Regions from separate parts of the Rhizobium sp. 862_C5_N1_2 genome, predicted to be linked through region 2. Evidence: riboswitches for the same ligand, from Rfam matches in the RefSeq annotation. Region 2 holds a riboswitch; each other region holds the start of a gene.
What was found. Region 2 has a riboswitch for thiamine pyrophosphate ahead of ACD590_RS35760 (phosphomethylpyrimidine synthase ThiC). Riboswitches for the same ligand answer to the same signal wherever they lie in the genome.
Positions count from the first base shown of each region.

Region 1: another riboswitch for thiamine pyrophosphate. It lies ahead of thiC (phosphomethylpyrimidine synthase ThiC); the one in region 2 lies ahead of ACD590_RS35760 (phosphomethylpyrimidine synthase ThiC).
Region 3: another riboswitch for thiamine pyrophosphate. It lies ahead of ACD590_RS20535 (YkoF family thiamine/hydroxymethylpyrimidine-binding protein); the one in region 2 lies ahead of ACD590_RS35760 (phosphomethylpyrimidine synthase ThiC).

Region 1 is NZ_JBPWPT010000002.1:610,409-613,676, reverse strand. Features, by position in the region: gene thiC (phosphomethylpyrimidine synthase ThiC) at 1-1,150, opposite strand, end outside; TPP riboswitch at 1,250-1,382, opposite strand; gene ACD590_RS27140 (CobW family GTP-binding protein) at 2,000-2,974, shown strand; gene ACD590_RS27135 (DUF1097 domain-containing protein) at 3,013-3,268, shown strand, end outside.
Region 2 is NZ_JBPWPT010000005.1:78,773-82,040, reverse strand. Features, by position in the region: gene thiS (sulfur carrier protein ThiS) at 1-194, opposite strand, end outside; gene thiO (glycine oxidase ThiO) at 191-1,171, opposite strand; partial or broken gene ACD590_RS35760 (phosphomethylpyrimidine synthase ThiC) at 1,174-1,386, opposite strand; TPP riboswitch at 1,638-1,768, opposite strand; partial or broken gene ACD590_RS35755 (DUF2726 domain-containing protein) at 2,411-2,746, shown strand; gene ACD590_RS35750 (hypothetical protein) at 2,891-3,268, opposite strand, start outside.
Region 3 is NZ_JBPWPT010000001.1:4,153,737-4,157,004, forward strand. Features, by position in the region: gene soxR (redox-sensitive transcriptional activator SoxR) at 1-225, opposite strand, end outside; gene ACD590_RS20530 (NADPH-dependent FMN reductase) at 309-905, shown strand; TPP riboswitch at 1,150-1,263, shown strand; gene ACD590_RS20535 (YkoF family thiamine/hydroxymethylpyrimidine-binding protein) at 1,254-1,862, shown strand; gene ACD590_RS20540 (ABC transporter permease) at 1,875-2,681, shown strand; gene ACD590_RS20545 (ABC transporter ATP-binding protein) at 2,678-3,268, shown strand, end outside.

The DNA of each region.
Region 1 (3,268 bases), on a different contig from region 2:
CATCGTTGGCGTCAGCGATCGATCCCGGGCGCAGGCCATCCCCGAGCGAGAAGGAAACGTCGTAAGCGCGGCAGATGTCGCAGATTTCCGCGAAATGCTCGTAAAGAAAGCTCTCCCTATGGTGGTGCAGACACCACTTGGCCATGATCGAGCCGCCGCGGGAAACGATGCCGGTGACGCGATTGACGGTCAGCGGGATATAGGCGAGCCGCACGCCGGCATGGATGGTGAAATAGTCGACGCCCTGCTCGGCCTGTTCGATCAGCGTATCGCGATAGACCTCCCAGGTGAGGTCCTCGGCAATGCCGTTTACCTTTTCGAGTGCCTGGTAGAGCGGTACGGTGCCGATCGGCACCGGCGAATTGCGGATGATCCATTCGCGGATGTTGTGGATGTTTCGGCCGGTCGACAGGTCCATGACGGTGTCGGCACCCCAGCGGATCGCCCAGACCATCTTCTCCACTTCTTCCGCCATGGACGAGGTAACAGCCGAATTGCCGATATTGGCATTGATCTTTACCAGGAAGTTCCGGCCGATGATCATCGGTTCGGATTCTGGATGGTTGATATTGGCGGGAATGATCGCTCGGCCTTCCGCGACTTCCCGACGGACAAAATCCGGTGTCACGAAATCCGGGATATGGGCCCCAAAACTTTCGCCGTCGCGGATGAGAGCTTCCTTGGCCGCCTGTCGGCCGAGGTTTTCGCGAATGGCGATGAATTCCATTTCCGGCGTGACGATGCCGGCCCGCGCATAAGCGAGCTGGGTAACGGCCCTCCCCGCCTTCGCCTTGAAAGGCTGGCTGCGAACGGGGAATTCCGGCGTCAGCCTGTCGCCTGAAACAAAGCCGTTATCCTCCGGCCTGACGATGCGGCCCCCGTAGGATTCAACATCACCGCGAGCAAGAACCCAGCTTTCGCGCAGGCGTGGCAGGCCTGCATCAATGCGGATTTCGGCACCTTCTGCGGTGTAAGGACCCGAAGAATCGTAGACAGTGACTGGCGGTTCGCCAGAGGTCGGATGCAGTGCGATCTGACGCATCGGTACGCGGATATCCGGATGAATGGTGCCTGCTTTCAGGACTTTCGCGGAGGCGGGAAGCGGACCTGTGGTGACGAACGGAGTGAGTTTGGTGGCTGCAATATTCATGGTTCGAGGCTCCAAGTTTTGACGTTTGGAGACCCAGTTCCAGTGTTGGAATGATGAAAAAACGCCGTGGATTCCGAAGGACGGATACCCGCCCTCGCTGCCGCAGCGCCCGCACCGTCCCTACGCCAGTATGAACTGGATCAGGTTCAACGGGTCACTGCGCCTCGGGCGGCCAAAGCCGATCCGACCAGCAGTATCTCAGCCCCTTGGCGGGACCCCCCTGGTGAATAGGGCTAAGCTATTGTGAGAAATGCCGCTCCGTCAAGCCCTTAGGGCACCATTCAGAACCCATATCCCGACCGCTTGAGTTCTATTCATCGCGCCGCTGGGCTGACTGGCTTCATGGAGTTTAGCGAATGTGGCATGCTCAGCGCCGCCCCAATTCCCCGCCAGAACCTCCAGGAACGCAAAGCAATCGCCAACGGCTCGGTGCCCATCCGCTGTCACCCGACCACCCCTAGCGGCACCACTTTCGCCGGCGACAATAGAATGCCCTCGAAAAGCCAACTTGCGCATGGCGTCCCTCGCCAAAGCTGCGCAAACCAGACTGTTTTTCATTGCCCATCCTGTCAATGATCGGGAAAAGGGCAATAAGATCAATAATTAGACGGTATGATCAGTTTTTAATCACAAATCAAAAAGCTCATCATTTTGGCAGAATTTGCGGTTTATTTGGCCGAATATGAAACATCAGGTCTCTTGCCTCGTGACGGTATTGCAAGTGTAATTCTCCTCGTCTGATCGGCGCTCCGGCGTAATCAGACCAGCAAACAGCAGCGGAGCCGCCTTTTCAGCCCGGTCATTTGGCCGAGACGGCGGAGGCGTGCTCGGACGGCAAGGGGATGAGGCATGGCAAAGCTTGCGACGACAATTCTGACCGGGTTTCTCGGGACCGGCAAGACCACGCTTCTCAATCACCTGCTCACCTCAATCGAAAACGAGAGCGTAGCGGTGATCGTCAACGAATATGGGGAGGTCGGCATCGATGGAAAGCTCGTGGTGCCGACGGCGGACGAGGTCATCGAGCTGAACAATGGCTGCATCTGCTGCACTGTCAGGGGCGATCTCATCGCCGCGATCGGCGAACTGCTGCGCTCCGGACGGCCAATCGACCGCATCATCATCGAGACTTCGGGTCTTGCCGATCCGGCGCCGGTCATCCAGTCCTTCCTACTCGACGAAACGCTCGCCAGGCGGCTGCAGCTTGATGCGATCGTGACCGTCGTCGATGCCCGCCATATGAAGCAACAGCTCTCTCAGGACGAGGCGAGGGAGCAGATCAGCTTTGCCGACGTGCTGCTGCTCAACAAGATCGACCTGGAGAGCGCCGAGAACCTTGCCGCCACCGAGCAGCAATTGCGCGGGATCAATCCGCTTGCCCGGATCATCCGGACGAGGGATTGCAAGGTCGAGCTCTCCGCGGTGCTCGACGTCGGCGCCTTCGACCTCAAGAACATCCTGTCTATCGACCCCGATATTCTCAAGGACCATGAACACGAGCACGACCAGAGCATCGGTTGCGTGGCGATCCAGGACTTCGGCCCGCTCGATCCGGCGGCGCTGAACGTCTGGCTCAATCGCCTGGCTCAGGAGATCGGCACGGACCTCTTCCGCATGAAGGGCGTGCTGAATCTCCACGGCGAGCAGCGCCGCTATGTCTTTCACGGCGTGCACATGACGCTTGAAGGACGCCCCGGAAAGGCCTGGGGGCCTTCGGAAAAGCGGCTCAACGAAATCGTCTTCATCGGCAGGAACCTCGACGACGCGATGCTTCGAGACGGCTTCATGAGCTGCCTCAGCCAGCAGCGCGCGCTGGCATCCTGATGCGCATCCGCCCAACCCCTCAACAAGGAGACAGACCCATGCCCCCGCTCGTTGCCGCAATGATCAGCCTCGGTGTGCTCGGCGCCATCGACACCTATATCACCGCGACGATATTTCCCGTTCCCGTGTGGGTCACCTTCATCGCCTGGGCGTCGTTCTTCGCCTGCGGCGGCGGAAACCAGGGGCTGGTCAAATCGATCGTTTCCAACTGGACCGGCATCGGCATCGCCTCGATCACGCTGCTGATCATCCAGTATGGCCCGGCCCACCCGATCTTTGCGGCGATCCTGGTCG
Region 2 (3,268 bases):
CCTCCTTGCATCGGTGAGAGAATTTCAATGCGGTCGCGCTCGCCAAGCATGAAATCGACGCGATCCTCGCGGTGTACCAGTTCGCCGTTCACCGCGGTTGCGAGCCACCCGCCTTCGTAGTCCAGAGCGAGAAGCAGATCTGCGAGCGTCGCGGCCGCGACCTGTTGTTCCTCGCCATTGATGATGAAGGTCATGGCGCCCTCCTTTCCGTTTGTTCTGTTAGAAGAAGCCGCGCCACCTCTCCGGCCATGGCCGGCGCCAGCAAAAAGCCATGGCGATAGAGGCCGTTGACATGGAGGGTGTGTTTCTCCTGCGTCACGCGCGGTAGATTATCGGGATAAGCGGGCCGCACGCCTGCGCCTGTTTCCGTGACGCGTGCCTCGCCGAAGGCGGGATGCATCGCATAGGCAGCATTCAGCAACTCCATCAGCGAACGCGCGGTAATCGGCCCCGCATCGTCACTTTCGATCATCGTCGCACCGACCATGAAGCAGTTCTTTTCGCGCGGCACGATATAGATCGGGTGGCGCGGATGCAGCAGGCGGACGGGGCGAGAAAGGCTGACCTCGCGCGTTTCGACGCAGAGCATCTCGCCTCGAACACCACGCAATTCGGGCAGTTGGCCAATCTGGGCGGCACCGGTGCAGTCGATCACCCGGTCATAATGGGCAACGTTCGCATTGCCCGTGACGCCGAACACGAGAAGCACGCGGGCGTTCTCCAGTCCTGCCGCAAGTCCCGAGAGCGCCTGCCGTGGATCGAGGTGCGCTTCCTGCCGGAAGAACAACGCCCTGCGGAAGCGGCCGGCGAGATCAGGCTCCAGAGCTGCGATCGCCGCCTCGTCCAGCCATTCCCATCCGCTTGTGCGGCGGGAAAAGCGGTCCAGCTCGGCGGTATCTCGCCCACCCGCGACCACCAGCGTTCCTCGGCGTTTGACGTGGCCGGGCAATGCTGCCTCCCACCAATCGGCGGCATTACGACCGAGCGTCAGCACCGGTTCCTCCGCACTTTCCCGTTCGCACCACGGGGCGAGCATGCCGCCGGCAAGGCCGGAGGCGCCGCCCCCGACCTTGTCGGCCAGCTCCGTAAGGGTGACGCGGAAGCCTTGGCGATAAAGCTGCCAGGCCACGGTGAGGCCGGCAACGCCGGCCCCCTTGACAAGAACGCGCATGGTCATCCTCCAATCGGTATTTTAGCGGCCTCTACGACCGACATGTAAAGTTCGCCGCCCTGTCGGTATTTCGCCGCCATCGCGTCCAGCCCCTCCTTCTGCGCCTCGGCGCGGATGTTGTGCGATATGCGCATCGAGCAGAAATGCGCCACCTTGTGCGCTTCCTTCGGCAAGGTCTCGTCACGGTAGCTGCGGGCGGTGTCGGGATGGGAGGAATCATAGACGACGAAAGGCGGCTCGCCGGCGGTCGGATGGACGCTGATTCCGCGCATCGGCACGCGGACATGACTGTGGATAACTCCCGGTATGGATCTTCCGCGACACTGGCAGCGGGCCGGTGGTGACGGTTGGGGTGAAGTTTTTTGCGGCAATGTCATAGTTTGAGGCTCCAAATTGAAAGTTGGAGACCCAGTCAGCCGGAATGATGAAAAGACGCCGGCATGGATTCCACGCGTGAATCCGAAGCCTTGGAGCGCTTGCACCGTCCCTACGCCAGTATGAACTGGATCAGGTTCAACGGGTCACTGCGCCACAACAAGCAACACCTTATTGTTCAGCAGTATCTCAGCCCCTTGCCGGGCCCCCCTGGTGAATGCCGCCATGAAAGACCGGAGCTGCCCTTCTGTCAAGCAAGGCCTAATGCATATTTTTCTTGCTCGTCAAGCATGACGGCTTCCCGTCTAAAATCGCCGTTGAAACCGGAAGTCTCCGTGCCTCCGCTAATTGCATTTCACAAGCGCGATATGCGCGCCGCAATAGGAACCTAACTGGCGGATATTCGCCACCTCCACCGAGGCGAGAAATGCCGGGCCCGCCCGTTCCTTAAGACAGGTTCCTTCGGCCCGCGAAGGTGCTTAGCTTTGTCGATTGCGCAGGCTCTCAGTGCGCGAGCGCTTCCGCCACCCGAATCCCACCGGCTGGATCCGAATCGACCCCACAAGCAGCGCGATCACGCCGTCCCCGACGATCCATTATGCGATCTTCGTCCAAAACGTGAGCTCCATAGCAACAAGCCGGAGCGCTGGCCTCGAAATCGCGCCGTGCCACGACGTAGGAACGTCCTGAGCGGAAGCGGATGTCGACTGTCCTCTAGAGCCAATATCGGTTTCTCGGGGGAAGCTTCATGCGGTCGAGGCCTCATTTTTTTGGATATGGTACGCGCGTTGTACTATCGTGGCGGGAAATCCGGAGAGGGGCATGCAATATGGCCAAAGGTTGGTGCTGTGAGCAGCACCTCGGCTGATCATCGGGGCTGCCGCAGTAGGCGCTTCGGGCGGTATAGCCATTGCAGACTTCGAAATTCCTGAACTGCTAATCGCCGCGCTGTTTGAGGGCGTTATCATTGGCATGGCCGTTGAGCAGTTCCTAGCTACGATGAGCAAACAGGCTTGGCGGGAGAAAAACAGATGGCGCTCGGAGGAAACGCGCTGGAATGAGCGTGCCGTACTCGGACCCTGGCTTAAGACACCAGCTGCGGAGCCATTACGGCCGGTCGACGCCGCGGATCAACTCCGTATCGTGATGCGCTCGAAGTTCACCATCCAGCCATTGCTGAACAAGAGGGGAGCCCGGGTAGGTTTCGCATTCGTAACGTGAGCACTAATTTCAAGCTGAGGCTGAACATCAATGATCAAGCGATGACGCGGAACGTTGCATCAGGACAGTGGTTACGCTGGTTCGCTGCCAAGGCGGTTGGTTCATCTGCTGGTTCTTAGCTCTCTACCGGTCGACTTTCTCCGCTGCTTCAAGCGAAAATTCGGCGCGCAATACCGCCTTCTGTGCTCGCGAAAAATCGGCGGCGGCTTGTTCTGCCCGCTCTTGCGCGGCGCACCGGGCGTCTTTGCGCTGCGCAAGCGATCGGCCGGCATCGGCTTCATGGCTGCGCAATACGGATTGTCGCATCAACGCGTCCTGAAGCTTGGCGGCGGAGATAACGCCGCTCTTGCGCAATTCGTCGACGATAGGATTGCCTGCGGCCCGGCTTGCTGCCATGTCGAGCGCTTCGGAGGCTTTCGCTTCCCGCTCCCGCGCGTTTTCGGCGTCCGCCCGCGCCTCGGAGAGGCTGCGGGAAAGATTGTCCGCCCGCAGGCTGCGGAT
Region 3 (3,268 bases), on a different contig from region 2:
CTGGATTTCCGAAAGCGGAATGCCAACACGCTGCGCCACCTTGATGATGCCGAGCCGGCGAAGCACATCGCGGCCATAGCGCCGCTGGTTGCCGCGGGAGCGGATGCTCGAGATCAGCCCCTTGGTCTCGTAAAAATGCAGCGCCGAGACGGCCAGGCCGCTGCGCTCTGCCACTTCACCGACCGTCAGAAGCTTGCCGAGCGGCGCCGCAGGAATTGTATCCATCACCTCTTGACCTCAATATTAGTTGAGGTTTTATAACCTTGGCTCCTGCAATCGTAAAGTCCAATCGCAACAAGGAGCGACGCGTGAAAACACCCACCAGGCTGGCTGTCATCTACGGGAGCACGAGAGAGGGCCGCATCTGCGACCGGGTGGTCAAATGGCTGACGCAGGAGCTCGTCCGCTTCCCGCAATTTGATATCGACATCATCGACCCGCTGGATTTCGCGCTGCCGGCCAACCGTGACATGACGCACCCCGAAATCGACAGGCTCGCCGGACGGCTTGGCATGGCCGACGCCTTCATCATCGTCACGCCGGAATACAATCACAGCTTCACCGCCTCGTTGAAGTCGATCATCGATTTCTTCTTCGAGCCCTGGCAGGGCAAGCCGGTCGCCTTCGTTTCCTATGGCGGCATATCTGGCGGCCTGCGCGCCGTCGAACAGCTGCGGCTCGTCTTTGCCGAACTCCACGCCGTGACGATCCGCGATTCGGTCAGCTTTGCCGCACCTTGGAACCGCTTCGACACAGACGGGCGGCTCGACAATCCCGCCGACGCAATGCGTTTGCTCGATCGGATGATGGCGAGGCTGGAATGGTGGACGCAGGCGCTCGTCACTGCCCGCAGCGATCGTCCCTATACCGACACAGAGCGCCGCGCGTCTTTTCGGACGCGCTAAGGACGCTCTATTACTTTGAATCTGCGCATAATCCTTTCCGAAAATCGATTCCGATTTTCGGGGTTATGCGCTAGCCGCCTGAGGCAGAGAGCTCCGGTTCCGTTCCCGGCAGGTACGGAACCATTGGGAACACCCGGACAGGACCTCCGTCCGGGTGTTTCCCGTCGCATCAGGTCCATCCCGACCGCGCAGACGGGTTCGCAATTTTGCTGTTGCGGGGAGGAAACCCCGGTGATAGTTTCCGCGCCAATAACAGGGGAGCTCCGTATCGCCGGGGCTGAGATGTGAGGTGCAAGCCTCTGGACCCTTCAAAGCTGATCTGGGTAATGCCAGCGGAGCGAGGTTCAGATGTTCTCAGGCGCACAGGTGTCACTCTATCCGATGTCCGGCAATTTCGTCGGCATCATTCTTGATGCCGTCAAGGCGCTCGATCCTTATCGCGACCGGCTGCGCATCGAGACCGATGACATCTCCACACTGCTGGTCGGCCCGCCTGACATTCTCTTCGCCGCCATGCACGATCTATTTGTTGCCGCTGCGAAGACCGGCGAGCATTGCGTCCTTTCCGCCACCGTTTCACGTGGCTGCCCCGGCGAGCCCGACGACGTCATCTGCGGCGTCAACCCCTCCCTCGGTCAGGCGGAGCCGCTTGCCGAGCGCATAACAGCCGCACTTGCCGCCGTTGAAACCACCACCGAGACCGGCCAGCCGACCGCTGCGCAATTCTCGCTCTACGTCATGGGAACCGGTACCCATATGGACGAGATTTATGGCTGCATCGACTTCCTGAAGCGCTCTGGCACCTTCGACCGTGCCAAGAATTTCTGCACCAGGCTTTCTGGCGATGCCGGTGCCGTCTTCGCAACCATTCGTGAGGCCTTCTATCGCTTCGGCGACCCCGAGGGACATGTTACCCTCGACATCACGGCGTCTGCCAATAGCCCGACGAAAGCCTGAAATCGAACGCTGATGACACTGCCACAACCATCGGCTTCGCGCCTTGCCGCGCTCCGCGCCGCTCTCTACCGGGGCATACCCGCCTTGCTGGCCGGCTGCGTCTTTTTGGCGGCATGGGAACTCTATGTCGATCTTTCCGGTATCAAACCTTCCATCCTGCCGGCGCCTTCGCGCATCGTCATCCAGGGCTGGCTGAACCGCGAGGCGCTGATATCAAACACCTGGCCGACGCTCGGCGCGACACTCGGAGGTTTCGCGCTGTCGCTGGCCTTCGCCTTCGCCGCCTCGATCCTCATGGATTTCGTGCCCTTCATGCGCCGGGCATTGCTGCCGATCTTCATCGCCAGCCAGACCCTGCCGCTGGTGGCGATCGCGCCCCTCGTCGTCCTCTGGTTCGGCTTCGGCCTGTTGCCGAAGATCCTGCTGGTGGCGCTCGTCACCTTCTTCCCGCTGCTCGTCGCCTTGCTGCAGGGCTATGAATCGACTGACCGCGACATCGCCGAATTGCTGAATTCGATGAAGGCGAGCCGCTGGCGCATTTTCCGCCTGGCACGGCTTCCCTCCTCGCTGCCCTATTTCTTCGCCGGCCTGCGGATCTCGATCACCTATGCCGTCGTCGGCGCGATCTTTGCCGAATATGCCGGCGCCGCCCGCGGCCTCGGCATCTATATCCTCAACGCCAAGAACAATTTCCGTCCCGATCTCGTGCTCGCCGCCGTCGTCATCAGCGCCGTTCTGACACTCTGCCTCTTCGGAGCGACGCTATTGATCCAGCGCCTCGTCATGCCCTGGCAGCCAACCGCGGAGCGGCGCCGATGAGCGATACAATGGTTGAACTGCACAATATCTCGAAGTCCTTCGACGGCATGAAGGTGCTCGGCGATATTTCGCTCGCCGTCGCAGACGGCGAGTTCGTTTCGATCGTCGGCCCCTCCGGCTCCGGAAAATCGACGGTGCTGCGACTGCTGACCCAGGCACTGCGCCCCGATGCCGGCACCATGCTTTTTAAGGGCGTGCCGCTGGAACAGGCGCCGCATTCCTTCGCCTTCATGCCGCAACGCGATGCGCTGATGCCCTGGCGCCGGATCATCGACAATGCGGCACTCGGTCTCGAGGTGAAAGGCATGAGCCGCCGCGCGGCCCGCGCCGCCGTCGCGCCGCTGTTCGAGAGCTTCGGCCTTGCCGGCTTCGAACACCACTATCCCTCCGAACTGTCAGGCGGCATGCGCCAGCGCGCCGCGCTGCTGCGCACCGTCGTCCAGACCCAGGACATGCTGCTGCTCGACGAGCCTTTCGGCGCGCTGGACGCGCTGACGCGCACGCAGATCCAGGAATGGCTGCAGGGCATGTGGACCGAACACCGTTGGACGGCGCTGCTGATCACCCATGATGTTCGCGAGGCCGTG